DNA from 3 places in the Herbaspirillum sp. Her2 genome. Region 1 is predicted to be linked to each of the others. Evidence: predicted binding sites of a transcription regulator. Region 1 holds the regulator's gene; each other region holds the start of a gene.
What was found. The regulator HrcA, encoded in region 1, represses chaperone genes, less so after heat shock. The targets are predictions, from matches to a motif close to TTAGCACTCNNNNNNNNNGAGTGCTAA.
Positions count from the first base shown of each region.

Region 2: rpoH (RNA polymerase sigma factor RpoH) is a predicted target of HrcA. The motif match lies at 2,460-2,486, and genes of this name have one in related genera.
Region 3: groES (co-chaperone GroES) is a predicted target of HrcA. The motif match lies at 7,197-7,223, and genes of this name have one in related genera.

Region 1 covers NZ_CM176331.1:3,786,937-3,797,311, reverse strand. The annotation lists gene ACWHXP_RS17260 (ABC transporter ATP-binding protein) at 1-113, shown strand, start outside; gene ACWHXP_RS17255 (phosphodiesterase) at 110-931, shown strand; gene ACWHXP_RS17250 (barstar family protein) at 1,027-1,353, opposite strand; gene ACWHXP_RS17245 (ExbD/TolR family protein) at 1,366-1,809, opposite strand; gene ACWHXP_RS17240 (MotA/TolQ/ExbB proton channel family protein) at 1,843-2,538, opposite strand; gene dapB (4-hydroxy-tetrahydrodipicolinate reductase) at 2,698-3,504, opposite strand; gene ACWHXP_RS17230 (outer membrane protein assembly factor BamE) at 3,550-4,098, opposite strand; gene fur (ferric iron uptake transcriptional regulator) at 4,311-4,736, shown strand; gene hrcA (heat-inducible transcriptional repressor HrcA) at 4,857-5,885, opposite strand; gene ACWHXP_RS17215 (HAD family hydrolase) at 5,957-6,685, opposite strand; gene ACWHXP_RS17210 (NAD kinase) at 6,722-7,639, shown strand; gene recN (DNA repair protein RecN) at 7,719-9,365, shown strand; gene hemH (ferrochelatase) at 9,410-10,375, shown strand, end outside.
Region 2 covers NZ_CM176331.1:5,312,015-5,322,389, forward strand. The annotation lists gene cyoE (heme o synthase) at 1-708, shown strand, start outside; gene ACWHXP_RS24120 (SCO family protein) at 721-1,311, shown strand; gene rpoH (RNA polymerase sigma factor RpoH) at 1,400-2,299, opposite strand; gene ftsX (permease-like cell division protein FtsX) at 2,860-3,783, opposite strand; gene ACWHXP_RS24135 (cell division ATP-binding protein FtsE) at 3,780-4,472, opposite strand; gene ftsY (signal recognition particle-docking protein FtsY) at 4,477-5,697, opposite strand; gene ACWHXP_RS24145 (M16 family metallopeptidase) at 5,867-7,246, shown strand; gene ACWHXP_RS24150 (nucleotide-binding protein) at 7,383-8,042, shown strand; gene ACWHXP_RS24155 (M16 family metallopeptidase) at 8,080-9,402, shown strand; gene rsmD (16S rRNA (guanine(966)-N(2))-methyltransferase RsmD) at 9,483-10,154, shown strand; gene coaD (pantetheine-phosphate adenylyltransferase) at 10,191-10,375, shown strand, end outside.
Region 3 covers NZ_CM176331.1:3,411,250-3,421,624, forward strand. The annotation lists gene ACWHXP_RS15445 (TonB-dependent siderophore receptor) at 1-1,307, opposite strand, end outside; gene ACWHXP_RS15450 (FecR domain-containing protein) at 1,414-2,397, opposite strand; gene ACWHXP_RS15455 (sigma-70 family RNA polymerase sigma factor) at 2,387-2,899, opposite strand; gene ACWHXP_RS15460 (branched-chain amino acid ABC transporter substrate-binding protein) at 3,070-4,215, opposite strand; gene ACWHXP_RS15465 (TonB-dependent receptor family protein) at 4,843-6,954, opposite strand; gene groES (co-chaperone GroES) at 7,340-7,630, shown strand; gene groL (chaperonin GroEL) at 7,774-9,423, shown strand; gene ACWHXP_RS15480 (porin) at 9,677-10,375, opposite strand, start outside.

The DNA of each region.
Region 1 (10,375 bases):
TTGCCGAGACCAGCCGCCGTGGCTGGTGGGAAGCCGGCCAGCAGATCGCCATCCGCGTGCCGGCCGAAGCACTGGTAAAACTGGCACCGCGTGCCGAGAAGGAGACCGCATGATCCTGGGACAGATTTCCGACCTGCACATCAAGACCGATGGCAAGAAATCCTATCGCGTGGTGGATACCGCCGAAGCACTGCGCCGTTGCGTGCGGCAGGTCAATGCCTTGAAGCAGAAGCCGGACGTGCTGGTCATCACCGGCGACCTGGTGGACTTCGGCAAGCCCTCCGAATATGCCTGCCTGCGTGACTTGCTGGCACCGCTGACCATGCCGTACTACCTGTTGCCGGGCAACCATGACGAGCGCAATGCGCTGCGCGCGGCCTTCCCGGAGCACACCTATCTGCAGCAGGGCGGCGAGCGCATCGAGTATGTGATCGAGGATCATCCGGTGCGCATCATCGCGCTCGATACCGTGATTCCGCGCGCCAGCGGCGGCGCACTGGCCGCCTCCAGCCTGTTGTGGCTGGATGAGGTGCTGGCCCAGCAGCCGGAACGGCCGACCGTGATCGCCATGCATCATCCGCCCTTTACCACCGGCATCGGGCACATGGATGACATGGGGCTGGCCGATCCGCAGGCGTTGGAGGCGGTGGTGCGCAAGCATCCGCAGGTTGAACGCATCCTGTGCGGCCACCTGCATCGCTCCATCCAGCGCCGCTTTGGCGGGACGCTGGCCACGACTTGTCCGGGCGTGTCACACCAGGTGCAGCTGGACCTGGATCCGCAAGCACCTTCCTGCTTCGTCATGGAGCCGCCGGGATTCCAGTTGCACTGGTGGGATGCGGCTGCGCAGAGCCTGGTCAGTCATACGGCCTTCATCGGGGAATTCGATGGGCCGTACCCGTTTTATGATGGGGATGAGTTGATTGATTGATCGATTGAACGATCGATCGCTTGGTTGATTGATCTCTTTGAGAGATCAATCAGGGCCGCCGCAGCGATGGGGGAGATGAATGGAAAACGGCAATATCACTTCCACACCAGCGCAATGACCGGCGGCTCGCCATAATCCTCGCAGCGGTCATTGATGGCCGTGCAGCAGAATTCCACATCCTCCACCAGGTCTGGCAGGCGCTGGTGCAGGTCGGCGCTGTGGCTGATCTCGATGGTCAGCACTTCCTTGGGCTTGAGCCTGAACTTGCACATGCCGTCCTCATCACGCAGATAAGACAGGCAATCGACCCAGGCATCCATGCTGCGGCCATAGAAATCCGGGAAGCCGAAGGCGGCTGCGCTCTCGGTATGGAAACTGTCCCAGTCGGTGATGCGGTCGCCCGCCAGTTGTACGGTGGCCATGCCTGCTCTCTTTCAGTTTGCTTGTCTGTTGCTCTTGCCGCCGCCCTTGGGGTCGGTGACGAAACCCAGCTTGGTCAGCCCCGCACCCTGCGCGGCCGACATCACTTCGGCGATCATTTCATAGCGGGTCGACTTGTCGGCGCGCAATTGCAGCTCGGGCTGCGGTTTCTTGGCCGCAGCAGCCGCCAGACGCGCATCCATGTCCGCTTCGCTGACCGGCTGGTCGTTCCAGTACAGCTTGCCGGCGGCATCGATGCCCAGGGTGATGGTCTCCGGTTTTTCCGGGGCCGGGTTGGACTGCGCGGTGGGCAGGTCCAGCTTCAGGGCGTGGGTGAACATGGGCGCGGTGATGATGAAGATCACCAGCAGGACCAGCATCACGTCCACCATCGGGGTGACGTTGATGTCGGCCATCGGGGCCGAGTTCTGGTTGTCGTTGAATCCGCCGAAACTCATGTGGGACTCCTCTCGGATCGGGTGTCGAAAAAATTATTTGCGCATGCCGCCGACGCGCTCGCCGGTGGTCAGGTAGGCATGCAGGTCATGTGCGAAGCCATCCAGTTCGGCCAGCACCACGCGGTTGATGCGGGTGAAGGCGTTGTAGGCCAGCACGGCCGGGATCGCTACCAGCAGGCCCAGCGCGGTCATGATCAGCGCCTCGCCCACGGGACCGGCGACCTTGTCGATCTGCACCGTGCCGCTGGCCGAGACCGCCACCAGCGCGTGGTAGATGCCCCAGACGGTACCGAACAGGCCCACGAAGGGCGCGGTCGAGCCGACCGAGGCCAGCAGCGTCAGGCCGCGTTCCAGCCGCGCCGAGACGCGGTTGATTTCGCGGCGCAGGGTGCGGGTGATCAGTTCGCCCGGATCGGTCGCGGCGTTGAGCGACGGCGTGCCCTGTTGGCGCGTGCCGATGTCGGCCGCTTCGGCGGCACGCTCGGCCATGGGGGTGTAGATCTGTTCGCTGTCCAGGCGCTGCATGGCGGCGGTGGCGTCGGCCAGGGTCGGGGCCTGCCAGAATTGTTCGAGGGCATTGCTGCCACGGCGGATGCGCCAGGCGGCCCAGGCCTTGGAGAGGATGTAGAACCAGCTGGCGATCGACATCAGCAACAGCAGATAGGCCACCGAGTGCGAAACGGCATCGCCTTGGGCCCAGTAGTGGGCAAATCCAACGTTCTGTTCCATGGTAGGTGCTTTCGGGAAAGACGCCGCGCGCGCGCGGCAGGGAGTCAATGACGGTTGGTTGGGGGTGAGTCGCTTGGAGCGGCGGACCCCAAAAAAATTCGCTGCCGGACCTGGTGGGGCGCGGCAGCGTCGGGCATTTCCTGTGATTGCGGGCTCGGCTTACTTGAAGCCCAGCACATCCTGCATGTCATACAGGCCGGTGTCCTTGTCGGCCAGGAAGCGTGCGGCGCGCAGGCTGCCCATGGCGTACGACACGCGGCTGGAGGACTTGTGCGAAATCTCGATGCGCTCGCCGATGCCGGCAAACAGGACCGTGTGGTCACCGATGATGTCGCCGCCGCGCACGGTGGCAAAACCGATGGAGGACGGATCGCGCTCACCGGTAACGCCTTCGCGGGCGTAGACGGCGACGTCGTCGAGCTTCTTGCCCAGCGCATCGGCGATGACTTCGCCCATCTTCAGCGCAGTGCCCGAGGGAGCATCGACCTTGTGGCGGTGGTGGGCTTCGATGATCTCGATGTCGTAGCCGTGCGAGAAATTCTTGGCGGCCAGTTCCAGCAGCTTCAACGTGACGTTGACGCCCACGCTCATGTTGGGCGCGGCCATGACGGCGGTGCGCTTGGCGAATTCGGCGATGGCGGCTTTGCCTTCGGCCTCGAAACCGGTGGTGCCGATGACGACCTTCACGCCGTGGGCGGCGCAGTATTCCAGGTGCTTGAGCGTGCCTTCCGGACGGGTGAAATCGATCAGCACGTCAGCACCGGCCAGGCCGCGTGCCAGCTCGGATTCGATGATCACGCCGGTGGTCTTGCCCAGGAACAGGCCGGCATCGGTGCCGATGGCAGGCGAGGCGGGCGTATCCAGGGCGCCGGAGAGGTGCAGGCCCTCGGCGTTGAGGATGGCTTCGATCAGCATGCGGCCCATGCGCCCGGAGGCGCCGGTCACCGCGATATTCAGTGCAGTCATGTAAAACTCGGAAGAAAGAAGTGCGAAGGACGGGGCTTGCCTGGCTTACTTGTTGGTGGCCGAGGAAGGCGCCACCGGCGAGGCGGGCTTGATCTCGCTGTCGTCCTTGGGTTTGTCGCTGAAGCCGGCCTTGGAACCGACCTTGGCGTCAGTGATCAGGGTCAGGTATTCGCTTTCGGTGGGCAGGTTCTGGCCGCCTTCGACGTGATCCAGCAGGTCATCCTTGAAGAACACCGAGACGCGGCTGGTCATGATCTCGCCGTTGCCCTTGGCCAGACGGAAATCGTAGTCCCAGCGGTTGCTGTGGAACATGTCGGTCAGCAGTGGCGTGCCCAGCACGAAGCGCACCTGGTCGCGTGTCAGGCCGGGGCGCAGTTGCGCCACCATTTCCTTGGAGACGAAGTTGCCTTGCTGGATGTCGATGCGGTAGGGCTTGAAGAAGCCGAACAGGCTGTTGCTCTTGCCGGTCACCTTCACGCCCGAGGTATCGGTGGGTGCTGCCTGTTCCGGTGCCTTGGTCGAGGAGCAGCCGGCCAGCGAGACGGCCAGTGCAGTCAGGACGCCGATGGCGGTGGTGTGATGACGGGACTTCATTCGGGAAAGCATGCGCATAAAGATTTCAACCGGGTTGAGCCATGAGCCTAAAGCGCTATATGATAAGCTAGAACTTACTTCTTAAATAGGCATGAGTGCGTTCCGGGTGTAAAAGGGCGTTCCCCACCGCCCCGCCGGAACGGTCCGCCAGGTCTTCCCAGTGGACCGCCGCGCCTGTTCGAGACCAGTAAAACCCGGGAACCCACTCTACCATGCCGAACAATCCATCCGAACTGAAGGCCAGCGGCCTGAAGGCGACCCTGCCGCGCCTGAAGATCCTCGAAATCTTCCAGAACACCTCCGTGCGCCACTTGAGCGCCGAAGACGTCTACAAACAATTGCTGTCCGACAACCTCGACGTCGGCCTGGCCACCGTCTACCGCGTGCTGACCCAGTTCGAACAGGCCGGCCTGCTCCAGCGCAATCACTTCGAGACCGGCAAGGCCGTCTTCGAACTCAACGAAGGCTCGCACCACGACCACCTGGTCTGCCTGGATTGCGGCAAGGTCGAGGAATTCTTCGACGCCGAAATCGAGAAGCGCCAGCTCAAGATTGCCCAGGAGCACGGTTTCGAGATCGCCGACCATGCCCTGGCCCTCTACGGTCATTGCAAAAACTGCAAGAAAGTGAAGAAGTAAGTTTGCTTTCGCTTGCCTGGCTTGATTCCGGCAAGGCTGCATGAAGGAAAATGTAAAAAAGCCATGTGAGGTCTCACATGGCTTTTTTGCGTCCTGGCGCGATGGTTGTGCTGGCAGCGATCAGTGCTGGCTCAAGGCGCTGGAAAGCAGCTTGGCCGTGATATCGACGATGGGAATGACGCGTTCGTAGGCCATGCGGGTCGGTCCGATCACGCCCAGAGTGCCGACGATGCGGCCGTTGACCTCGTAGGGGGCGGTGACGATGCTCATGTCGTCCATCGGCACCAGCTGGGATTCTCCGCCGATGAAGATCTGTACGCCCGTGGCCTTGCTGGACACATCCAGCAGCTGCAAGAGCCCGGTCTTCTGCTCGAACATGTCGAACAGGCGGCGCAGTGAATTCATGTTGGAGGAGAGGTCGGTCACCGACAGCAGGTTGCGTTCGCCGGAGATGACCACGTTGTTGTCGGCCTCTTCGTTCATGGCGTCGCTGCCGGCTTCGACGGCGGCCTGCATGAGCGCGGTCATGTCGTCGCGCAGCTGGCGCAGTTCGCCCTGCAGGTGGATGCGCACCTGGTCGAAGGACTGGCCGGCGTAATGCTGGTTGATGTAGTTGGCGGCCTGGGTCAGCTGGCTCGGGGTGTAGTCGACGTCGGTCAGGAGCATGCGGTTCTGCACGTCGCCGCCCTGGTCGACGATGACCAGCAGGATGCGCTTTTCCGACAGCCGCAGGAACTCGATCTGCTGGAACATCGATTCGCGCTTGGGCGTCATCACCACGCCGGCGAACTGCGACAGCGAGGACAGCACCTGGGCCGCATTGGTGATGATCTTCTGGGGCGAACCGCTGTGCTGCAGGCGTGCCTGCAGGCGGCCTTCGAGGGCGCTTTCGTCGATGGCCTCGACGGTGAGCAGCGTGTCGACGAACATGCGATAGCCGCGCGGCGTGGGCACGCGGCCGGCCGAGGTGTGCGGGCTGGCGACGAAGCCCATCTCTTCGAGATCGGCCATGATGTTGCGGATGGTCGCCGGCGACAGTTCCAGGCCCGACAGTTTCGACAGGGCGCGCGAGCCCACTGGCTGGCCGTCGGCGATGTACCGTTCGACCAGGGCCTTCAGGAGTGTGCGGGCGCGGTTATCGAGTTGCATGGGGCATATTCTAGCGGCATATCCGGTAAATGTGACGGCCGCATCAGTTCTTCCAGAAATTGAACAAAGGGTCAGGCTTGCGCCTGCAGCCAGTCGTGCAGCTCATGCAGGTCGCGGCAGATGGCGTCGGGCGTGATGCCTTCGGGCAGGGTGCGGTCGAAACGGTTCATCCATACTGCCCGCAAACCGGCCCGCTGCGCACCTTGCACGTCCAGCAGCGGATCGTCGCCCACATAGACGGTGGCTGCCGGGGCGACCTGCAGTGCCTCGCAGGCGGCGTGGAAGATGGCCGGATCCGGTTTGGCGCGGCCGAAGCGATGGGCGGCAATCGAGACCCCGAAGTGCCCGGCCAGGCCGATGCGCTCCAGATCGGCAAAGCCGTTGGAGACCGAACCCAGCGTGAGTTTGCCCTTCATGCGCAGCAGCGCCGGTTCGACGTCATCGAACAGCGCCACCGTGCTGCGCGCTTCGGAGAACAGGGCCATGGCCGGGTCGACCAGCGCCAGGTCCACGTCATGCTCGCGGAAGACCTCGGAGAGCGCCGTGTGGCGCAGCTTCCAGAGGTCGATGCGATACATCGGGTCGGTCTTCATCAGGGCCATGCGGCGTTCGCGCAGGCCGGCAATGGTATGGGTGGCCACCACGGCGGGTGCATGCTCGCGCAGCCAGTCGTAGAGCAGGCCTTCGGCACGTACCAGCACCGGTTCGATGGCCCACAGGGTATCGTCGAGATCGAACAGGACTGCCTCGATGGGGGAGGGAGCGGGCGAGGAGGGCAGGGAGGAAGCGCTTGGTTTCATTACAATGTCATCTCAAATTATGGTCTAATCCGCAGCATGTGGCCCATCAAATTACCCGTTCAGGCAGCCGTACCCAAAACCGTCGCCATCGTCGGCAAGTTCCAGGCCGTCGGCATCGCGCAGATCTTGTCGGACATCGCGGTGTTCCTGGAGTCGCATGGCCACACCGTGGTCTTCGAGTCCGAGACCGCCGAGAACATCGCCCTGCAAGGCTATGACAGCATGACGCCCGAGCAGATCGGGCATCACGCCGACGTGGCCATCGTGGTCGGCGGCGACGGCACCATGCTCGGCATCGCGCGCCAGCTGGCACCCTACAACGTGCCGCTGATCGGCATCAACCAGGGCCGCCTGGGCTTCATCACCGATATCGCCCAGGACCGCATGATACCGGCTCTGGCCGACATGCTGGAAGGCAAGGTCGAAGCCGAGTCGCGTTCGCTGCTGGAAGCGCGGGTCTACCGCGAGGGCAGCGAGATTTTCCGGGCGCTGGCCCTGAACGATGTGGTGGTGGCGCGCGGCTCCACCTCCGGCATGGTCGAGCTGCGGGTGGAGGTCGATGGCCGCTTCATGTACAACCAGCGTTCCGATGGTCTCATCGTGGCCACGCCCACCGGTTCCACCGCCTATGCTCTGTCGGCCGGTGGCCCCATTCTGCATCCCAGCCTGCACGGGATCGTGATGGTGCCGATTTCTCCGCATTCGCTGTCCAACCGGCCCATCACGCTGTCGGATTCCTGCGAGATCGTGATCCAGGTGGTGGCCGGGCGCGAGGTCAGCGCCAACTTCGACATGCAATCCTTGACCAGCGTGCTGCATGGCGACCGCATCGTGATCCGCCGTTCGGCGCACAAGATCACTTTCCTGCATCCCGAGGGCTGGAGTTATTTCGATACCCTGCGCGAGAAGCTGCACTGGAATGAATACCCCTCCATAGAAGGCCGATTACAATAAGCGCGCATCAAGCCCGGCCTTCGCGTGCCGGCCCGCTTGAGCCTACTGGCCTGTCCGTCCAACCCGCTGCGAGACCACCATGCTGCGTACCTTAACGATTCGCGACTTCGTGATTGTCGATGCCATCGAGCTCGAATTCGCGCGCGGATTCTCCGTCTTCACCGGCGAAACCGGCGCCGGCAAATCCATCCTCATCGATGCCCTGGCACTGGCCATGGGCGGACGGGGCGATCCCAGCGTGGTGCGCGAGGGCGCGGCCAAGGCGGATGTGAGCGCCGATTTCACCGCCACGCCGGAAGTGATGGCCTGGCTGGACGAACACGAATTCAGCGGCGAGCACGACGGCGTGCTGCTGCGCCGGGTGATCGACAATGCCGGCCGCAGCAAGGCCTACATCAACGGCAGCGCCGCCACCGCCGCGCAATTGCGCGAAGTCGGCGAGATGCTGGTGGACATCCACGGCCAGCACGCGCACCAGTCGCTGATGAAGGCCGATGCCCAGCGCCAGTTGCTGGACAGCCAGGCCGGTCTGCTGGAACCTGCGCGCGAGGTGGCTGCCGCCTACAAGACCTGGCGCGCCCTGGCCCGCCAGCGTGAGCAGTTCGAGCAGGATGCGCGCAATGTGCTGCTGGAGCGCGAGCGCCTGGAGTGGCAGGTGGCCGAGCTGCACAAGCTGGCCGTCAAGCCCGGCGAATGGGCTGACATCAGCACCGAGCACAGCCGCCTGTCGCATGCTGCTGCGCTCATTGGTGGCGCGCAGGAGGCGCTGGGCGTGATCTCGGAATCGGAGTCGCCGATCCTCTCGCAACTCTCCTCGATCACGCAGAAGCTGAGCAAGCTGGTCGATGTCGATACTGCCTTGAAGCCGGTGCTCGACGCGCTGGAACCGGCGCAGATCCAGCTGCAGGAAGCGGTCTATGCCTTGAATGATTATCTCGGCCGCGTTGAACTCGATCCCGCGCGCCTGCAGGAAGTGGAAGAGCGCCTGGAAGCCATCCATTCGACCGCCCGCAAATTCCATGTGCAGCCCGATGAGCTGCCCGAGGAGCATCGCAAGCTCTCCGAAGAATTGAAGCAACTGGCCGATGCCAGCGACCTCGATGCTCTGCGCGCGCAGGAAGACAAGCTCAAGCAAGCCTATCTGGCGCAGGCGCAGAACCTCTCCAAGGCGCGCGCCAAGGCAGCGGCCGCATTGGGCGAGGCGGTCACGGCCGCCATGCAGGATCTGTCGATGGCCGGTGGCCGTTTCGAGATCGCGCTCAATGAAGTGGAGCCGGCGGCATACGGCCTGGAACAGGTGGAATTCCTGGTGGCCGGCCACGCCGGCGTGGCACCGCGCGCCTTGGCCAAGGTGGCCTCGGGCGGTGAACTGGCGCGCATCTCGCTGGCCATCTCGGTGATCGCCTCGGCCGCCACCACGGTACCGACCCTGATCTTCGATGAAGTCGACAGCGGCATCGGCGGTGCCGTGGCCGAAGTGGTCGGACGGCTCTTGAAGCGTCTCGGCCAGGAACGGCAAGTGCTGTGCGTGACGCACTTGCCGCAGGTGGCCAGCCAGGCCAACCAGCACTACCAGGTCAAGAAGCGCAGCGAGGGCGGCAAGACCCTCTCCGACATCGACGGGCTGGACCCCAAGGCACGCGTGGAAGAAATCGCCCGCATGCTGGGCGGACTGGAAATCACGGCCACCACGCGCAAGCATGCGCGCGAGCTGCTGGCTTCCTGATCGCCCTCACACCAAGAACATCAAGAAACCCAAGCTCAACGACCATGCCCTTCCGCAAAGAACCTCCCTACACCCACGGCAGCCCGGCCTCCACCGCCGTGGTGCTGGTCAATCTCGGCACGCCCGATGCGCCCAATGCAGGCGCGCTACGACGCTACCTCAAGCAATTCCTGTCGGACCCGCGTGTAGTGGAAATCCCGCGTGCGGTGTGGTGGTTCATTCTCAACGGCATCATCCTGCCCTTCCGCTCCTCCAAGTCGGCCGAGAAATACGCCAGCATCTGGACCGAGGAAGGCTCGCCGCTGCGCGTGCATACACAGCGCCAGGCCGCTGCGCTGGCGGTGCAACTGGCCGGGCGCGGCCATCATCAGTTGCAGGTGGTGTATGCCATGCGCTATGGCACGCCTTCGCTGCCCGAAGTGCTGGACCAGCTGAAGCAACAGGGCTGCACGCGCATCCTGGTGCTGCCGGCCTATCCGCAGTATTCGGGCACGACCACTGCTTCCATCTTCGATGCCGTCTTCGACCATTACCGCCTGGTGCGCAACATTCCCGAGCTGCGCCTGATCCGCAACTATCACGACCAGGATGCCTACATCCAGGCGCTGCGCCAGTCGGTGCTGGATCACTGGGACCTGCACGGCCGGCCAGACAAGCTGCTGATGAGCTTCCACGGCGTGCCCAAGCGCACGCTGATGCTGGGCGATCCTTACCATTGCGAGTGCTACAAGACCGCACGCCTGCTGGCGCAATCGCTGGGGCTGACCGATGAGCAGTACCAGGTCACCTTCCAGTCGCGCTTCGGCAAGGCCGAGTGGCTGCAGCCTTACACCGCGCCCACCGCCCAGGAACTGGGCCGGCAGGGCGTGCGCCGCATCGACGTGATGTGTCCCGGTTTCACCAGCGACTGCCTGGAAACCCTGGAAGAAATCGCCATGGAAGTGAAGGAAGACTTCCTGCACGCAGGCGGCAAGGAGTTTCACTTCATCCCCTGCCTGAATGAATCACCG
Region 2 (10,375 bases), 1.5 Mb from region 1:
GCCATCAATTGCCTGGTCGAGCGCGAGATCGATTCGCGCATGGCCCGCACCGCCCGCCGTCCGATGGCGCGCGGCGAAATCACGGTGGGACAGACGCTGGTGTTCTCGGGCGTGCTGGGTGGCCTGGGCATGTGGGTGCTGTACAACCTGGTCAATCCGCTGACCATGTGGCTGACCTTCGCCACCTTCGTCGGCTACGCCATCATCTACACCATCATCCTGAAACCGGCGACCTCGCAGAACATCGTCATCGGCGGCCTGGCCGGCGCCATGCCGCCCGCGCTGGGCTGGGCGGCCATGGCCAATGACGTGCCGATGCAGGCCTGGGTGCTGGTGATGATCATCTTCATCTGGACCCCGCCGCACTTCTGGGCGCTGGCCATGTACCGCCGCGACGATTACGCCAAGTCCGGCCTGCCGATGCTGCCCATCACGCATGGCATGGATGTCACCAAGCTGCACATCCTGATGTACACCATTGCACTGCTGGCGGTGAGCATGCTGCCCTTCGCCATCGGCATGAGCGGCCTGATCTACCTGGGTACCGCCATCGTGCTGGGTGCGATCTTCTTCTGGTATTCGTGGCAGATCTATCGCCACTACACCGACCTGATCGCGCGCAAGGCCTTTGCTTATTCGATCGTCTACCTGTCCATCCTGTTTGCGGTGCTGCTGGTGGACCATTATTTCCTGTTCCGCAGTTTCTGATTCCTTGAACGCATGAAACGATTCCTCTCGGCGCTGCTGCTGGCTGGCTGCGCAACGCTGCTGGCGGCCTGCGGGCCGTCCAAGCCTGAACTGAAGTTCAACAATACCGATGTCACCGGGCTGGATTACGCAAAGGACTTCGCCCTGACCGACCACACCGGCAAGCCGCGCACTCTGGCCGATTTCAAGGGCAAGGTGGTGGTGATGTTCTTCGGCTATACGCAATGCCCGGACGTGTGCCCGACCACCATGGTCGAGATGTCCAACGTCATGAAGGAACTGGGACCGGACGCCGACCGCGTGCAGGTGCTCTTCGTGACCGTCGATCCGGAGCGGGATACCCAGGAAGTGCTGGCGCAATACGTGCCGGCCTTCGACAAGCGTTTCCTTGGCTTGCGCGGCGATCTGCAGCAGACCGAGAAGGTGGCCAAGGAATTCAAGGTGTTCTACCAGAAGGTGCCGGGCAAGCAGCCGGGCAGCTATACGATGGATCACACGGCGGGCAGCTACGTATTCGATCCGCAGGGACACATCCGCCTGTTCGTCAAGCACGGACAAGGGCCGCAGACGCTGGCGCATGACATCAAGCTGCTGCTGTCGTGATGGCTTGAAACGATATAAATCGTTTGGATAAAAAGAAAGGCACCCGAGGGTGCCTTTTTCATTGCTGCTGACCTGAATGAAATCCGGATCAGGAATAAGCCTGCAGCGCGGTCTTCATTTTCTTCAGCGCGACTGCTTCGATCTGGCGGATACGCTCGGCCGACACGCCGAACTCGTCAGCCAGTTCATGCAGGGTTGCACCCGAGCCGTCGTCATTGGCCAGCCAGCGGGCTTCGACGATGCGGCGCGAACGGTCATCCAGCTTGGACAGGGCCGCTTCCAGGCCTTCGGATTGCAGGCGGTCGTACTGCTTGGCTTCGATCACGCGGGTCGGTTCCGAATTGTCGGAGGACAGGTAGGCGATGGGGGCGAACTTGTCATCTTCATCATCGGTGGGCGACTCCAGGGCGATGTCGCGACCGGACAGACGGGTTTCCATCTCGATCACTTCTTCGCGCTTGACGTCCAGGGTCTTGGCCAGGGCCTCGACCTGGGCCGGCGTCATCGCGTCCAGGCCTTCCTTGTGGCTGCGCAGGTTGAAGAACAGCTTGCGCTGGGCCTTGGTGGTCGCGACCTTCACGAGACGCCAGTTCTTCAGGATGTACTCGTGGATCTCGGCCTTGATCCAGTGCATGGCATAAGACACCAGACGCACGTTCTGGGCCGGGTCGAAGCGCTTGACGGCCTTCATCAGGCCGATATTGCCTTCCTGGATCAGGTCGGCGTGCGGCAGGCCGTAGCCGAGATAGCCACGGGCAATCGACACCACCAAGCGCAGGTGCGACAGAACCATCTTCTGAGCGGCGCCCAGGTCGTTCTTTTCACGCAGGTCGCGCGCCAGCTTGATCTCTTCTTCGTGGGTCAGCATGGGCAGGCGGTTCACTGCCGAGATATACGCGTCGATATTGCCCAGGCTGCCGGAAAAACCCAGCGCGAGTGCATTGGACTCGGCAGGCATGAGTGCAGTGTGTGCAGACGCAGTTTTCATGGATTCTCCTTGGTTCCTTTGCGGAAACAGTATGAAACGGTAGGAAGCGGATGCTTCGGTTGCCGGGGGCAATGTTGCCAACTTCCCCGGCGCGGCCAACGTGGCCAGACGCTGTTTGGTGCTGTGCTCCGATAAAACTGGAGCAATTCAATAAGGTATTCTAGCACTCGTCACCCAAGAGTGCTAATTGCATGATGGTGCGGTGTTGATAGCCAAGAACTATTGCTGCTCAGCTAATCATTGCATTACTTCCTCTTCATATTAGTCGCCTTTGGGCGACAAAAGTTGCGATTGGGGTCAAAAGGGGGCCAGAAACTTGTAACACTTTTTTGCAGCGCGCCAAGTGAGGGGCAAGGCGCAGGAAATGGCCATCCTGCATTGGGAAGCTTCGGTGCTGGGGGGGTGGTAAACCGGTCAAATGAACTTGGCTTCAAGTAGAAGACGATCTGACGCCGCTCTTATTGTATGGGCAGCAGGATCAGGTGAATGTTCCTGTCAAAAAAGGAAAGCCCGCATGAGCGGGCTTTCTGGCTTGGCGAACCGGATGGCTGAGCTGGCGCTCAAGCCTTCCTGGCCAACTGCCTGCGCACCGAGAGCATCGCCCCGAACAAGCCCAACAAGCCGCTGATGGCCAGCAGCAGGCCGATGGCCATGGGGCTGGGCAGGGCCAGCTGGAATTCCGACGCATACAGGTGAGCAAAGTCCAGGATGGCTTCATTGAGCGGCTGCTGTGCCGCCACCACCAGCCCCAGCGCCACCGCGCCGGCACACAGGCCCAGCAGCGCGCCGGTGTAATAGAACGGACGATAGATGAAGGAATTGGTCGCCCCGAACAGCCGCGAGACCTCGATTTCGTCGCGCTGCGTCATGACCTGCAGGCGAATCGTGTTGAAAACGACCGCCACCACCACCGCCCCCAGCGTGATCCCCAGGAACAGCAGCACCAGCCGCAGGATGCGCAGCAGCGCCGCCAGGCGCTTGACCCATTCGGAATCGATCTGCACCGTATCCACGCCCGGCTGCTTCTTGAGCTGCTGGGCGATGTCATCCACCCGGCTGGCATTCATGGCGTTCTCGAAGCCGGGCAGGCGCACCACGTAGCTGTCCGGCAGCGGATTGCTGCCCAGCGTGGCGAGCACGTCGGCCAGGCCGGTCTTGCTCTTCATCGCATCGAAGGCTTTTTCGCGCGGGATGAACTCGACCTTGCCATTGGTGTTGCTGTCCTTCAACACCTGGCTGATGGTCTTGCCCACGGCCTGCGCGGCCTCGCGGCTGGCATCGGGTTTCATGAAGATGCTGATCTCCGGTTCCACCGACATCTGCTCCGAGATCGGGCGCACGTTTTCCAGCGCCGAGAGGCCGGCAAAGGGCAGCGCCAGCGCAATCGAGACCACCAGCACGTTCAACAGGAAATTGCCCGGCGAGCGCAGCAGGTGGCGCAGGGCGTCCGCAATGGCGGCGAAATGCTGTCGGAGCCAGTTCATGGCGACACCTCCACGGGATTGGCCACGCCGTTGTGCCAGCCATCGACAATGCGGCCACGGTCCAGGTAGATGATGCGGTCGGCACCGGTGAGGAAATTTTCGTCGTGGGTCGAGATCAGGCAGGTCACGCCCACGCCGTGGAAGGATTTCAGGGCCGCCAGCACCTTGTTGGCATTGGCCCGGTCCAGATTGGCCGTCGGCTCGTCAGCCAGAATGATCTGCGGACGGTTGACGATGGCGCGTGCAATGGCCACGCGCTGTTGCTCACCGCCGGACAGTTCCAGCGGCTCGCACATGGCCTTCTCCAGCAGGTCGACCTTGTCGAGCGCGGCGCGGGCGCGCTTTTCCGCATCCGGGCGGGAAGAGCCGGTCACGATCAGCGGCAGCATCACGTTGGCCAGCAGATTGCGGTCCAGCAACAGCTTCTGCTGCTGGAAGATCAGCCCCAGGTTGCGCCGCAGGTAGGGCAGGCCGGAAGGTTTCAAGCCCGCGATGTCGGTGCCGCTGACGGTGAGCTTGCCCGAAGTGGGCCGCTCGATGGCCGCGATCATCTTCAGCAGCGTGGACTTGCCGGCACCGGAAGGGCCGGCCAAAAAGATCAATTCGCCCTTCTTCACCGACAACGTAATGTCGCGCAGGGCATAGACCTCGCGCGCGTATTGCTTGGAAACCCGGGTAAATTCAATCATCGGTTCAACTCAGGAGGGCATCGACGAATTCGGTGGCATTGAACGGCTGCAGGTCTTCGATCTTCTCGCCCACGCCGATGAAGTACAGCGGCACCGGGCGGGTCTTGGCGATGGCGGCCAGGATGCCGCCCTTGGCGGTGCCATCCAGCTTGGTCACCACCAGGCCGGTCAGCCCCAGCGCATCATCGAAGGCCTTGACCTGGGCCAGCGCATTCTGGCCGGTGTTGCCGTCGATGACCAGCAGCACTTCATGCGGTGCCGAGTTCATCGCCTTGGCAATGACCCGCTTGATCTTCTTGAGTTCATCCATCAGGTGCAATTGCGTCGGCAGGCGGCCGGCGGTATCGACCATCACCACATGGGTGCCTCGGGCTTGCGCCGAATGCACCGAGTCATACGCCACGGCGGCCGGATCACCGGATTCCTGCGCGATCACCTGGACGTTGTTGCGCTCGCCCCAGACCGCCAACTGCTCGCGGGCCGCAGCGCGGAAGGTGTCGCCGGCGGCCAGCAGCACCGACTGGCCGTGCGCCTGCAGATGCAGGGCCAGCTTGCCGATGGTGGTGGTCTTGCCGGCACCGTTGACGCCGGCAATCATCATCACCAGCGGCTTGTCGCGGCCCAGCACCAGCGGGCGCTGCAGCGGCTGCAGCAGGTCGATCAGCAGGGTGCGCAGGGCGGTGCGCACCTGGGCGGCTTCGGTCAGGCGCTCGTTTTTGACTTTTTTCTTCAGTTCGGCCAGCAGCCACTGGGTGGCTTCCACGCCGGCGTCCGATACCAGCAGGGCCGATTCCAGTTCCTCGTACAAGTCTTCATCGATGCGCGCACCCACGAACAGCGTGGTCAGGTTGCTCGAGGTCTTGGACAGCCCGGCCTTCAGGCGCGACAGCCACGAGCGCTTGACCTCTGGGGCCGGTTCCGGCGCGGCGACGATCTCGACTTCTTCGGCGGCCTCTTCGACGGCGGCCACCGGCTCCGGGGGGGCGGCCGGGGCAGTCAAGGGTTGGGGCACAGGCTCCGGGTCAGCGATCGGCGTCGGGGCTGGGGGTGCTACCGGTGCAGGCGCGGCAACTGGTGGCTGAACCGCAGCGGGAGCGGCAGGAGCAGGAGCAACGGATTCAGTCGGGGGCGGAACCACCGGGGCCGGCTGGGCTGCCGGTTCGGCCTGGGGCGGCAGCGCGGGTTGCGCTTCCGGTTTGGGTTTTCTTTTGAAAAAACTGAACATCGGATGGCGGATAGGCTGGATGGTAGCTGCGGCCGGGGCGGGGGAGGGCGGGACGGCAGGCGCGTGGCTGCCCTGACAACCGCAGTGGACAGGTTACAATTGCCCTTCCACAAGACCCGCGCATGGCCGCCAGGGTCAATGAATACTGCATTTTATCAGAGCACAGCCCATGAAATCGAAGATCAGAGCCCTCCTGGCCACCGCCCTGCTGAGCCTCCTGGCCGCTACGGCGGCGCAGGTGCGGGCCGAGCCGGCGCGCGAATTCGTGCTGGCCAACGGCATGAAAGTGGTCGTCAAGGAAGACCGGCGCGCCCCCACGGCGGTGCAGATGGTCTGGTACAAGGTCGGCAGCATCGATGAACTCAACGGCACCACCGGGGTATCGCATGCGCTGGAACACATGATGTTCAAGGGCACCAAGAACCACAAGGTCGGCGAATTCAGCCGCCTGGTGGCCGAGCTGGGCGGGCAGGAAAACGCCTTCACCGCCAATGACTTCACCGCCTACTTCCAGCAGATCGAAAAGAGCCATCTGGAAAAGGTGATGGCGCTCGAAGCCGACCGCATGGCCAACCTGCAATTCGACGCCAAGGAATTCGCCAAGGAAATCCGCGTCATCATGGAAGAACGCCGCTGGCGCACCGATGACCAGCCCATGGGCCTGCTGAATGAAGCCCTGAACGCCGCCGCCTGGACCGCCCACCCCTATCACCACCCCGTGGTCGGCTGGATGGACGACCTGCAGCACATGACGGTGCAGGACATCGCCGGCTGGTATCGCCAGTGGTACGCCCCCAACAACGCCACCCTGGTGGTGGCCGGGGACGTCGACGCCCAGCGCGTGCTGGCCCTGGCCAAAAAATATTTCGGCAAGATCCCGTCCCACCCCGTGCCCCAGGGCAAGCCGCAGAACGAGCCCGAGCAACTGGGCTTGCGCCGCGTCACCGTCAAGGCACCGGCTGAAAATCCTTATGTCGTGATGGCCTGGAAGGTGCCCGCCCTGCGCAATGTGGAAGCCGACCAGGAAGCCTACGCCCTCGACGTGCTCTCCGCCGTGCTGGATGGCTATGACAATGCCCGCCTGACAGCCAACCTGATCCGCACCGCCAGCCAGGCCACTGCAGTCGGTGCCAGCTACAGCGGTGTAGCACGCGGCCCGGTGCTGTTCACGCTGGAAGGCAGCCCGGCCAACGGCGTTTCCACCGAACAGCTGGAAGGCCTGCTGCGCGCCGAAGTGCAGCGCATCGCCAGCGAAGGCGTCTCCGAGCAGGAACTGCAGCGCGTCAAGACGCAACTGATCGCCTCGCAGGTCTACAAGCGCGATTCCGTTTTCGGCCAGGCCATGGAGATCGGCATGATGGAAACCACCGGCCTGGGCCAGAAGAACATCGACCGCATCATCGACCGCCTCAAAAGCGTGACCGCCGCCCAGGTGCAGGCGGTGGCCCAGAAATACTTCAAGGACGATACGCTCACGGTCGCCACGCTGGTCCCGCTGCCGCTGAACGGCAAGAAGCCCGCCGCGCCGCCGCCCGGCCTGTTGCATTGAGGATTGACGTTTTTTGCACCATTAAGCCGGGATGAATGCTGTATCGAACGGCATTAACGCAGGCTTAATGGGATGCCCAAGTCGCTGAGTTCTTCCTTTCCTGATCGATCGGCTTCTGTTCTTTACGGAGAAAACCATGCCCGTCATCGTCGTCGCCAACCCCAAAGGAGGCGTAGGCAAGACCACCCTGGCCACCAACCTGGCCGGTTATTTCGCAAGTCTTGGCCATGCCGTCATGCTGGGCGACATCGACCGCCAGCAGTCTTCGCGCGCCTGGCTGTCGATCCGTCCGGAACAGGCGCGCCCCATCAGCACCTGGGACATCAACGAGGACTACGTCGCCAAGCCCCCCAAGGGCAGCACCCACGTGGTGCTGGACACGCCCGCCGGGCTGCATGGCTGGCGTCTCAACGATACCCTCAAGCTGGCCGACAAGATCCTGGTGCCGCTGCAGCCCTCGATTTTCGACATCCTGGCCACCCAGGATTTCCTGCGCCGCCTGGCCAATGAAAAGGCGGTGCGCGATGGCCAGATCGATGTCGGCATCGTCGGCATGCGGGTCGATGCCCGCACCCGCTCGGCCGAGCAGCTGCAGCGCTTCATCGAGGGCCTGAAGCTGCCGGTGCTGGGCCATCTGCGCGATACCCAGAACTACGTGCAACTGGCTGCACACGGTCTGACCCTGTGGGATATCGCGCCCTCGCGCGTGCAGCGCGATCTCGACCAGTGGCAGCCCATCCTGCAGTGGCTGGGCGGACAGCCCGCCGCTACACCTGAACCTGAACAGAACGCCTGACATCACGCTTGCCCCGTCGCTTTCGATTTCCGTTTCCATGAAAAAAATTCTTCCTCTCCTGCTGCTCCCGCTGGCCTTCCTCTGCAGCGCTCCCGCTTCGGCGGCCCTGGCCATCCAGTCCTGGACCCAGCCCGATGGCGCGCGCGTGCTGTTCGTGGCCAATCACTCCATTCCCATGCTGGATGTGAGCGTGCAGTTCGATGCCGGCCAGCGCCGTGATCCCGCCGCGAAGGCCGGCCTGGCCGAGCTGACCGTGGCCAGCCTCACGCGCGGCGTGGAGGCCGCCAACGGCGCGCCGGCACTCACCGAAGCCCAGATCCTCGACGGCTTTGCCGATGTCGCCGCCCAGCAGCATGGCGGTGCCGGGCAGGACCGTGCCGGCGTGAGCCTGCGCAGCCTGTCCTCGCCCGCCGAGCGCGATGCCGCGCTGGGTTTGCTGGGCCGCATGCTGGCCCATCCGGCCTTCCCGCAGGCGGGCCTGGAGCGTGACCGTGCGCTGGCCATCGCCAATCTGAAGGAAGAACTGACCAAGCCCGAAACCATCGCCGAGAAGGCCTTCATGGAAGCCGCCTACGGCAGCCATCCCTATGCCGTCGATGCCAGCGAAGCCAGTCTGCAGGCCATCACCCGTGAGGACCTGCTGGCCTTCCATCGCGCCCACTACGTGGCCAACCGCGCCGTGATTGCCCTGATCGGCGACATCACCGAAGCGCAGGCGCGCAGCATCGCCAGCGCCCTCACGCGTGAACTGCCGCAGGGCAGCGCCTTGCCGGCCCTGCCGCAAGTGGCTGCGCCCAAGGGCGTGGAGCGCCGCATCGCCCATCCGGCTTCGCAATCGCACATCCTCATCGGTGCCCCGGCCATCCAGCGCGGCGACAATGATTTCTTCGCACTCACGGTGGGCAACTACGTGCTGGGCGGCGGCGGTTTCGTCTCGCGCCTGACCGATGAAGTGCGCGAGAAGCGCGGTCTCAGCTACAGCGTCTACAGTTATTTCTCGCCGCTGGCGCAGCCGGGTCCGTTCCAGATCGGCCTGCAGACCAAGAAGGAGCAGACCGCCGAAGCGCTGCGCGTGACCCGCGCCACGCTGGACAAATTCCTGCAGGAAGGCCCGACCGCCGCCGAACTGAAGGCCGCCAAGGACAACCTCGCCGGTGGCTTCGCCCTGCGCATCGACAGCAATGCCAAGCTGCTGGAGAACCTCTCGGTGATCGGCTTCTATGGCCTGCCGCTGGATTACCTGGACCACTGGATCGAACGCATCCGCGCGGTGAGCGTGCAGGATGTGCGCGCGGCCTTCCGCAAGCATGTGCATCCGGAAGAATTGTCCACCGTCATCGTTGGTGAAGCTGCCGAGTAAATCATTTAGTTCATTTCGTTCGAGAATCACGGGATCCTCCGATCCCGTCGACGGCCCCGCCGTCAGCAGCAAGGAAAGTCATGCGCAAGAGCAGTCTCCCCTCCCATGGCGCGCCCTCCAAGGGCGGCAAGCCATCCCGGCCCGTCAACCGTGGCCCGCACCAGGTGCGCATCATCGGCGGCCAGTGGAAGCGCACGCCGCTGCCGGTGCTGGACGCCGAAGGCCTGCGTCCCACGCCCGACCGCGTGCGCGAGACCGTCTTCAACTGGATCACCCATCTCATCGATGGCGCCTGGGAGCAAGTGGCCTGCCTGGATCTCTTCGCCGGCTCCGGCGCCCTCGGTTTCGAAGCCGCCAGCCGTGGCGCGCGCCGCGTGGTGATGGTGGAAAACAGCAGCCCGGCCGTGCGCCAGCTGGAAGCCAACCGCGACAAGCTCAAGGCCGACAAGCTGGCCATCGTCCGTGGCGACGCCCTGGCCGCCGTGCAGAGCGCGGCCCAGCGCGAGCCCGCGGGCTACGGCCTGGTCTTCATCGATCCGCCGTATCACCAGGGCTGGCTGGAAAAAGTGTTGCCAGCCTGCATGCCTTTGCTCACGCCCTCCGGACTGGTTTATGCCGAAGCCGAATATCCGCTCGACGGCGAGCAGGCCCCCGAATGGATGCAGGACTGGGAAGTGGTCCGCGCCGACAAGGCCGGCATGGTCTTCTATCATTTATTGCAACGCAAAAGCGGCACCCAAATTGAGGCATAATGCGCCTTCTGATTCAATAGCCGGAGAGGAGACACCATGGTCACAGCTGTATATCCGGGGACATTCGATCCGTTGACGCGCGGTCATGAGGACCTGGTCCGCCGCGCTTCCGGATTGTTCGACAAGCTGGTCGTGGGCGTAGCCGACAGCAAGAACAAGAAGCCCTTCTTTTCGCTCGAAGAGCGCCTGTCGATTGCCAACGAAGTGCTGGGGCATTATCC
Region 3 (10,375 bases), 380 kb from region 1:
TAACCGTTGTAGAGCGCGGCAGTATCACCGGCCGCATTGAGGATGGTGGCGCTGGGCCAGCTCTGGGAGGACGTGGCCTCGTGATAACCGACGGCACCGTAAGCGGTCAGGTGGTCGTTGATGTCGTATTCCAGGCGGGTGGCGACGGCCTTGTCATCCGATTGCAGGGTGGTGCCGGGATAGAGGTTGGTCTTGCCCGAGGGCGCTTCCGGCATCACCAGGCTGCTGATGCTGAATTGCGGACGGAAGTTGCGGGTATCTTCGTGCTGGGTGTAGGCGTCCAGGCTCCAGCGCACGCGGCCGCCGTTGTAGTCGAGTCCGACCGAGCCCATGTTCTGCTGCTGGTTGCTGCCGGACAGGCCGGTGTTGCCATCGGCATAGAGCGCGTTCACGCGGATACCCCACTCCTGCTGCTCACCGAAGCGGCGGCCGAGGTCGGCCTTCAATCCGAACTGCGAATTGGAAAGATAGGTGGCCGTAACGCTGGAGATCGGATCTTCGTGCGCACGCTTGGGAATCAGGTTGACCGCCCCGCCCACGCCGCCGGCCGGGCCCATGCCATACATCAGCGTGCCCGGTCCCTTGAGCACTTCGATGCGCTCGACCATGGAGATGGGCATGCGCGTGAGCGGCACCATCCCATACAGGCCGTTGAAGGCCACGTCATTGGCCGACATGGTGAAGCCGCGAATCTGGTAGCTGTCGCCGAAACCGCCATTGCCATTGGTGTTGCGCACCGAGGCATCGTTGGCGATGACGTCGCCGATGGCGCGCGCCTGTACATCCTCGATGCCTTGCGAGGTGTAGTTGGTGGTGCTGAAGGGCGTGTCCATGACGCTGGCCGTACCCAGTACGCCGAGGCTGCCGCCGCGTGCGACCAGTCCACCCGCGTAGGGCGCGGTGGGGTCGGCACTTTCGGTGATCGTGACGGTGGGCAGAACGGCATTGGCGTTGCTGCCGGTGGTGGCCGTCGGTGCAGCCACCGTGTAGCCGCCGTCTGCGTTGCGGATCGCTTGCAGCGGGGTGCCGTTGAGCAGCGCGGCAAACCCTTCCGCTACCGTATAGCGGCCGGAAAGACCCGCGCTCTGGCGGTCGCGCGTGATGGCCGGATCGAAAGAGAGCAGCACGCCCGCACGGCGGGCGAAGCTGTTGAGGCTTTGGTCGAGAGGACCAGCGGGGATGTCGTAGGCCTGGCGCTGGGCATCGGTGGCTTGCGCCTGCACACCGGCCATGGGGCTGGCGAAGGCGGCCAGGATGGCCAGTCGGGACAGGGTCGGACGCGAGGGGAAGCGGGTTCGGATGGTCATGGATGTCGTTCGATGGTGAGCTTCAGAGGGCTTGCTATCTGGTAAACCGAACGAGATCCAAAAACCTGCAGAAAAATTTTAAAAATGTTTTATATCCATGCCGGTCTCAGGTGGCGGTACGTGGCCGCAAGGTGATCCAGTAATCCGTGAAGGAATCCACCCGCACCGGCAAGGTCCGCGCCATGGCCGCCAGGATGCGTGCCGGCTGGTCGAGCGGAAACACGCCCGAGATGGTCAGGCCGGCCACCGCCGGATCGCAGCGCAGCTTGCCGGGGAGATAGCGATCCAGCTCGGCCACCAGTTGGCCCAGCGGCATGCGGTCGGCCACGATGACACCATCGGTCCAGGCGATGGCCTGTTCATTGGTGGCAAGGAGGCGGCCGACCAGCCCTTGCGCATCGAACAGCCCTTGACGCCCCGCATCCACGCGCACAGGTGCATTCTCATTTTGCGAACGGAATTCCACCGCGCCCTCATAAACGGCAAGACGCATGCCCTCCTCCGCATCGCGCAGCTGGAAGCGGGTGCCCAGTGCGCGCGCCTGCCCCAGCCGTGTCTGCACGAGGAAGGGACGATAGGAAGGGCGCTCTTCATGTCCCGTGGTGATGAGCACTTCGCCGCGATGCAGACGGATCAGGCGCTGCCGCTCGTCGAAACTGACGTCCACCGCAGTGGCGCTGTTGAGTTGCAGCAGGGTGCCATCGGCGAGCGTGATCCGGCGCCGCTCTCCGGTGCGGGTGGTGTAGCCGGCCATCCAGGCCTGCCAGGGCGTCCATCGTGCTGCACTGGCCGCCAGCAGCCCCGCGCCCATCGTCACGCACAAGGTCTTGAGCGCAAAGCGGCGGTTGTTGCGCGTGCGGGCTTCGCTCGCACCGATGCTGCCGTGGGCCAGCGCGCGCGGCAGCGTGGCGACCCGCTCGCTGAGCGATTGCAGCCGTTGCCAGGCCAGCTCGTGCTGCGGCTGTTCGGCGCGCCAGCGGCGGCAGGCTTCGTGCTCATGATCGGTGGCGTTGCCCGATTGCAGCCGCACCATCCAGTCGATGGCGGCCATGACGATGTCGTCGTTGGGGGCCGTGCGCTCAGAGCCCATATTGCAGCCGGTAGCAGGCGGTGAAGGCGCGCTTCATGTATTGCTGCACCGAACTCAGCGACACCTCCAGCCGCACCGCGATCTCGGCATAGGCCAGGCCATCGAGCTGCGACAGCAGGAAGGCGCTGCGCACCTTGGGCGGCAAGCCGGCCAGCATGGCGTCGACTTCGTTGAGGGTTTCCAGCACCAGCAGTTGCGCTTCGGGCGATGGCAGGTGCTCGGGCGGCATCTGCGCCAGCATTTCCAGGAAGGCAGCTTCCAGCGCGCAGCGGCGGAAATGATCGATCATCAGGCCGCGCGCGATGGTGGCCAGCAGGGTGCGCACTTCATCGACGATGAAATCGCGGCGCGAGACCATCATCCGCACGAAGGTATCCTGCGCCAGGTCGGCCGCCAGCTCGGCATTGTCGGTACGGCGGCGCAGCCAGCCCAGCAGCCACCGGTGATGCCCGGTGTAAATGCCAGCGATGTCGTGAGGACGGGAAGGAGCGAGGTCGGCCATGACCGCAAGATTTAATGAGAACGTGTCTCATTATAATCTGTAAATGCGGCGGCGGGTCGATGCGGCTTTTGGTCGATATGAAAGAAAAAGCCCCGGCACGAAGGCCGGGGCTTGTCACTGCTGCTCCCGCCGGAACCGTGGCGGTCCCGGAGGTGAAGCTTGATGTCAAATTACTTGACCACGCTCAGCAGGGTACGCTTGCCGCCCTTGTAGGTGTAAAGGGTCAGGGTACCGTTCAGGATGTCGCCCTTGGCGTCGAAGGCGATTTCACCGGTGACGCCCTTGTGCTTGATCTTGGCCAGGACCGGCAGGTAGACCTTGGGGTCGGACGAGCCGGCCTGCTTCATGGCATCAGCCAGGGTCATCAGCGCATCGTAGGTGTACGGTGCGTAGATCACGACGTCCTGGTTGAATTTCTTCTTGTAGGCAGCCTTGAAGTCTTCCAGCGGCTTCTTGCCTGCTTCGGTCACGCCACCGGCTTCGGCGCAGACCACTTCGCTGTCCTTCAGGCCAGCACCGGCCAGGCTCGGCAGTTCGGTGGTGCAGATACCGTCACCGCCCATGAACTTGGCAGCCACGCCCAGCTGATCCATCTGGCGCAGCATCGGGCCGGCCACGGCATCCATGCCGCCGAAGAAGACCAGGTCAGGCTTCTTGGACTTGACCGAGGTCAGGATGGCGTTGAAGTCGGTAGCCTTGTCGGTGGTGTACTGGGTGGCCACGATGGTGGCACCGGCAGCCAGTGCGCTCTTGCGGAATTCTTCAGCCACGCCTTGACCGTAGGCAGTGCGGTCGTCGATGACGGCCACGTTCTTGCCCTTCAGTTCATTGACGGCATAGCGGCCCAGGACGCCACCGAGCTGGCCATCGTTGGCCACCACGCGGAAGGCGGTGTTGAAGCCTTGCTGGGTGTACTTGGGGTTGGTCGCCGAGGGCGAGATTTGCGGGATGCCGGCGTCGAAGTAGATCTTGGAAGCCGGGATGGTGGTACCGGAGTTCATGTGGCCGACCACGCCCTTGACCTTGGCATCGACCAGGGCCTGGGCCACGGTGGTGGCTTGCTTCGGATCGGAAGCGTCATCCTGGGGGACCAGCTGGAAGGTGACCTTCTTGCCGCCGATCTCGAAGCCCTTGGCGTTGAGTTCGTCCACGGCCATGCGGGCACCGTTTTCATTGTCCTTGCCGATGTGCGCGTTGGGACCGGTCAGAGGAGCGACGTGACCGATCTTGATGACTTCTTGTGCCTGCGCTGCCCCTGCGAACGAGAACGCTGCCACCAGTGCCGTAGCGACAGGAATCATTTTGATTTTTTGCATGAATTGCTCCTATTACTTCCAATGAAAGATTGAAAACGCAGTTCGTTGTGCCATTTGTTATGTGCGCTGACCGATTCTGACCGCCGTGTGGACGGCAACCTGATCGGAAAGCACCGCAGCGCCTCCCAGTCGCTGACCGGTTCTTGCTTGCGGACTCTGCTACTGCAAAAACCGAGCCATGCCTTGCAGCATCGCCACTCGGGCGCTTTCCCCAGGGGCATCCCCGGATAAAAAGGGACGGAGCCACAGCAGGCAAGCGGCCCGGCCGCAGCGCCAGGCCAGGCGGGGCAGTTCCTCCATTACACCGCCCCGCCGGGCAGAATACACCGTAATGGTGCGGCTGGGAGAGCGAGTTCCGTGCCAACGCGGCGCTTCATTCATATCGCACGTTTTATGCACTTTTTTGAATCGGGATGCGAAGGAGCGCACCAATTAGGGTGGGAAAATAGCAGAAAGCTGCACTTGTAACGAGGCTGGCTCGAACTGCCAGCCTCATTTCCGGGGATAAATTCTCGTATCGCGGGAATTAATCTTCATTTGAACCTGGATCCGGGACCCTGCTTGCGGAAGGGCGAGATGAACGATGGCCGCGGCGGCCTGTGCGCGATTTCATTCATCCCGGCACGGTCAGAATGTGTAACGTCCTTGGACATACAAGCTTCGCGGCGCACCGACCAGCTTGCCCAGATTGCCATCCACGGTACGGGTGAAGTAGCGCCGGTCCAGCAGGTTGTTGACGCCCGCGGTGAGGTCGAATCCCTTCTTGCCCGGCACCTTCCAGCTCGCCTGCGCATTCCAGAGACGCACGCCCGGGATTTCTCCGATGCTGCCGTCAGCGCTTTCGGCGACGGTGTTGGCTTCATCGGCAAACTGTCGGCCCTGGTGCGTGGTCGACAGGTTGAGCGTCCAGGGACCGGTTTGCATGCGCACCCCGAGCGTATCGGTCGTGCGTGCATAGAACGGCAAGTCCTTGCCGGGATTGCTGCCTGACTTCTGCAGGGCGCGGGTGTAGGTGTAGTTGGCGAAGACCGACCATCCTTTCAGGGGGCTGTCCGGAGCGAAGGCATAGTCCATCGACAGTTCGACGCCATCATGCTGGGTCCGGCCGATGTTGCGGAAGACGTTGGGCGTTGTTCCCTGCACCGACACGATCTGGTTGTCAAAATTGATGTGGAACACCGTGGCTTCGGCGGAGGCCTGTGCGCTCTTCCAGCGCATGCCGCCTTCCATCGTCCGGGCCAGTTCGGGCGACAGCGGATTGGCGGAAGACATGGTGTTGAGTTGCGAATTCTGCACCACGCCGAAGGAGGTGTTGTAGTTGCTGAACAGGGTCAATTGCTCCGTGAGCAGATAGGCCAGGTTGATCGAGGGCAGCAGCTTGTCGTTGGCCACTTCGTAAGGATCCTTCTTGCCCATTTCGTAGCGACTTGACCGCACCTGTTCGAAACGCAGGCCCGGCGTGATGCGCCATTTGCCGAATGCGATCTTGTCATCGATGTAGCCTGCATGGGCATCGGTACTGTTCTGGAACTGGGTGAATCCGCTCAGCACACCGGTGCGGACCGCTTCGTTGTAGATGTTGTCATCCCCGCGCTCGCGGATATAGCGGTAGCCGACGGTGACATCGTGCGTAGTGCCGCCCCAGGCGAAGCGCTGCGTGTAGCGGGGCTCGACGCCCAGCGTTTCATAGTTGCGCGGCTGATGCGAGAGGCGCACGCCGGTCACGTTGATCAAGCTGCTCTGGCGGGTCGCCTGGTTGAAGTAGGTCCGGATCTCCAGCTCCTGATGATCCGACAGCGTATTGAGGTAACCGACGTCGAAGCCTTTGCGGGTACCGCTCCAGTTGTCGCGCTGGCGCGTGTTCTGGAACGGATCGGCGGCGTACTGCACGGTGGTGAGGCCGCCCGGCGTGCGGCTCAGCACGTCGTAGTAATTGAACTTGGCGTGGAGTTCGGAACGCGGGGAAATTTCGTAGCGCATCTTCAGCGCAAAATCGTTGAGATGCTCATCGCTCTTGTCGCGCCATCCGCTGCCGTCCTGGCCCGAGTACAGGAAAGCCATGCCCAGGCCAGTGTCGCTCTGGCCGCCGGCAAAGGCGGTGTACTGCGCATTGCCGCCACCCTTGCCGTAGCTGTTGTAGCGCACCGAGGCATCACCCGAGATGCCCTCGCTGGCGGGAATGGAGCGCGTCTTGAAATTGATGATGCCGCCCACGTTCTGCGGGCCGAAGCGCACCGCGCCGCCGCCACGGATGACATCGATCGATTCGATGTTGTTCAGGCTCAGGGGCGCAAACGAAAGCTGGGGCTGGCCATAGGGCGCCACCGACAAGGGGATGCCATCCATCAGGACGGTCGAGCGCGGCGAAAAGCGTCCGGTCAGACCGCGCACGCCGATGTTCAAGGCAATGGCGCTGCCGGAGCTACCGGCGCTGTCGCTGGACTGCACGCCGGGAATGCGGCGCATCACCTCGCCGATGCTGACGGCGCCGGTGCTGTCGATCTCCTGCTTCTTGACCACGGTGCGGGCACCGGGATAGGTCTTCACGCTGCTCTCGAAGCCAGTGCCGAGCCAATCGCTGCTGACCTGGATCGGTTCCAGCCCCGCCGGCCCGTCGGGCGCCGCGGACTGCTGCGCCATGCCGGCCAGCGGGAAGCCGAGCATCACGAGCGAGGCAAGGGTTGAAGTGGCGATACGCAGATCGCGTGCATGGTTGAATGGGGCCTGATTGTTCTGCATTGCATTTCGGTCCAATAAAAATACTGGCGAACCTCCGCCGTTCATTTCTTATAAAAAAAGGCTCTTCCGGACTGATCCGAAAGAGCCGTAATAATAATGATTCTCATTCTATTTTTTACATATTCAGAGCCATGCCTGCATTTCTCTTAACTGACCTCGAATTTTTTTGAGTGCCGCTGCGCAGACCAGGCGAGCAAACACGGCAATTGACGCCTTGAAAATTCCCCAACCCATCCCTATACTTAGCACTCGTCACGGCAGAGTGCTAACAGCGCCGCCGGGCGCAATCCCCTTTTTCATGCGGTGACGTCTGCTGCATTTGGAAGAAAACCGTTGCAGGCATCGCCGCAATCAATGCTAACTTATTGAAAATTAAGGAGTTCTCATGAATCTTCGCCCTTTGCACGATCGCGTTATCGTCAAGCGCCTCGACCAGGAAACCAAGACTGCTTCCGGTATCGTTCTGCCTGACGCAGCGACCGAAAAGCCGGACCAAGGCGAAGTCCTGGCCGTCGGCAACGGCAAGATCCTGGAAGATGGCAAGGTCCGCCAACTGGCCGTGAAGGTCGGCGACCGCGTTCTGTTCGGCAAGTACTCCGGCCAGGCCGTGAAGATCGATGGCCAGGAACTGCTGGTCATGCGCGAAGAAGACCTGTTCGCCGTCGTCGAGAAGTAATTCGGCATCCGGCCTTCCTTTTCCTTCTATATAGATAGAGAAAACGTGAAGGCCATCGGCAACAAGACAGCAGCCGGTGCTCCCTGAATCTTCAGGCCCGAGCCCGGCGACATGAACTGAACCGAATTTCTGGAGAATCCAACATGGCAGCAAAGCAAGTTATTTTCGGCGATGAAGCACGCGCCAAGGTCGTCAACGGCGTCAACATCCTGGCCAACGCAGTCAAGGTCACCCTGGGCCCCAAGGGCCGCAACGTCGTGCTGGAGCGCAGCTTTGGCGCCCCGACCGTGACCAAGGACGGCGTTTCCGTCGCCAAGGAAATCGAACTGAAGGACAAGCTGGAAAACATGGGTGCCCAGCTGGTCAAGGAAGTCGCTTCCAAGACCTCCGACAACGCCGGTGACGGTACCACCACCGCAACCGTGCTGGCTCAAGCCATCGTGCGCGAAGGCTTCAAGTACGTCGCCGCCGGCTTCAACCCGACCGACCTGAAGCGCGGTATCGACAAGGCTGTCACCGCCATCGTCGGTGAAGTGAAGAACCTGGCCAAGCCCACCACCACCTCCAAGGAAATCGCTCAAGTCGGCTCGATCTCGGCCAACTCCGACGCGGACATCGGCGACATCATCGCCAAGGCCATGGAAAAGGTCGGCAAGGAAGGCGTCATCACCGTGGAAGACGGCAAGTCGCTGGAAAACGAACTGGACATCGTCGAAGGTATGCAATTCGACCGTGGCTACCTGTCGCCGTACTTCATCAACAACCAAGAGAAGCAGATCGTCGCTCTGGACAATCCCTTCATCCTGCTGTTCGACAAGAAGATCTCCAACATCCGTGACCTGCTGCCGGTGCTGGAACAAGTCGCCAAGGCTGGCCGTCCGCTGCTGATCGTGGCTGAAGACGTCGAAGGCGAAGCCCTGGCTACCCTGGTGGTCAACAACATCCGTGGCATCCTGAAGACCGCTGCCGTCAAGGCTCCTGGTTTCGGCGACCGCCGCAAGGCCATGCTGGAAGACATCGCCATCCTGACCGGCGGCCAAGTGATCGCCGAAGAAGTCGGCCTGACCCTGGAAAAGGCTACCTTGGCTGAACTGGGCCAAGCCAAGCGCGTTGAAATCGGCAAGGAAAACACCACCATCATCGACGGCAACGGCGAAGCCGCTGGCATCGAAGCTCGCGTGGCAATGATCCGCACCCAGATCGGCGAAGCGACCTCCGACTACGACCGTGAAAAGCTGCAAGAGCGCGTGGCCAAGCTGGCCGGCGGTGTTGCACTGATCAAGGTTGGCGCTGCCACCGAAGTCGAAATGAAGGAAAAGAAGGCCCGCGTCGAAGACGCCCTGCACGCTACCCGCGCTGCTGTTGAAGAAGGCGTCGTGCCTGGCGGTGGCGTTGCCCTGCTGCGTGCTCGCGCCAACGTCAAGGACCTGAAGGGTGACAATCCGGATCAGGAAGCCGGTATCAAGATCGTGCTGCGCGCCATCGAAGAGCCGCTGCGCCAGATCGTCTTCAACGCCGGCGACGAGCCGTCGGTGGTGGTGAACAAGGTGCTGGAAGGTTCGGGCAACTTCGGCTACAACGCCTCCAACGGCACCTACGGTGACCTGGTGGAACTGGGCGTGCTGGATCCGGCCAAGGTGACCCGTTCGGCTCTGCAAAACGCTGCCTCCGTGGCCAGCCTGATCCTGACCACCGACGCCCTGGTGGCCGAAGTGACCGAGGACAAGCCGGCCGGCATGCCTGGCGGCATGGGTGGTATGGGCGGCATGGGCGGCATGGACGGCATGATGTAATTGGCCTTCCGGCTGCGGGCCATGCGTCGCATGGCCTGTGCTGCAAGTAAAAAACCCGCATCAGCGATGATGCGGGTTTTTTGTTGGGCGGCGATCGGAGCGGATCCGGAATGCAAGGCCTCCTCTCCGATCTCGCGCAGCTGAGTTGACCGAGCATCGACCTCACAAAGGTTTCTGCATAAAAAAAGACCCGCATCCTTGCAGATGCGGGCCAAAACATCGGGCTCCCACGAGCCCGATGCAGTGCCAGAACTTAGAAGCTGTGGATCAGGCCGGCGTTGATGCCGGTCTGGCTGCGATCCAGGCCAGGTTCGCGATCCTTGCCCAGACCGACGCTGTACATGTCGGACGAACGCAGATTGCGGATGACCGCATAGGTGGAAGTACGCTTGGACAGGTCATACTTGGCACCCAGGTTCAGCTGCAGGAGACGGCCATCGGCGCTGCGAGCGAACTTGGCGCGGGTGTACTGCAGGCTGCTGATCAGCGCCAGGTTCGTCGAGATCTTGTAATTCACGCCGACATCCAGAGTGCTGCTGGACTCATGGTTGGCACCGCCGATGAGGAAATCGCCATCGTCAGGCATGTCATAGTAAGGCTTGGCACCAGGGGCCTTGGGATGCGCCAGCGAACGGAAGCTGTAGTCATGCTTGGGATTGAAGGCGATCTGCGACGGCACCTTGGCCAGCGGCAGGCTCAGGCGGGAGTAGGAACCATAGACCTTGGCCGGACCAAACTGATAGGCCGCTGCCAGCGTCCAGGTCTTCAGGCAGGTATCGCCCGCCTTGTCCTTGCCCGCCTCTGCCCCATTGCAGGCGGAGGCGCCGTTGACGTCACTGGAGCCAGCCCCCATCTTGCTTTGGAAATAGCCCAGGCCCAGGGTCAGCGGACCATTGGCGTAAGTACCGCCCAGGCCGAAGGACTGGCCGGCACCGGTATTGCCGGCTTGCTC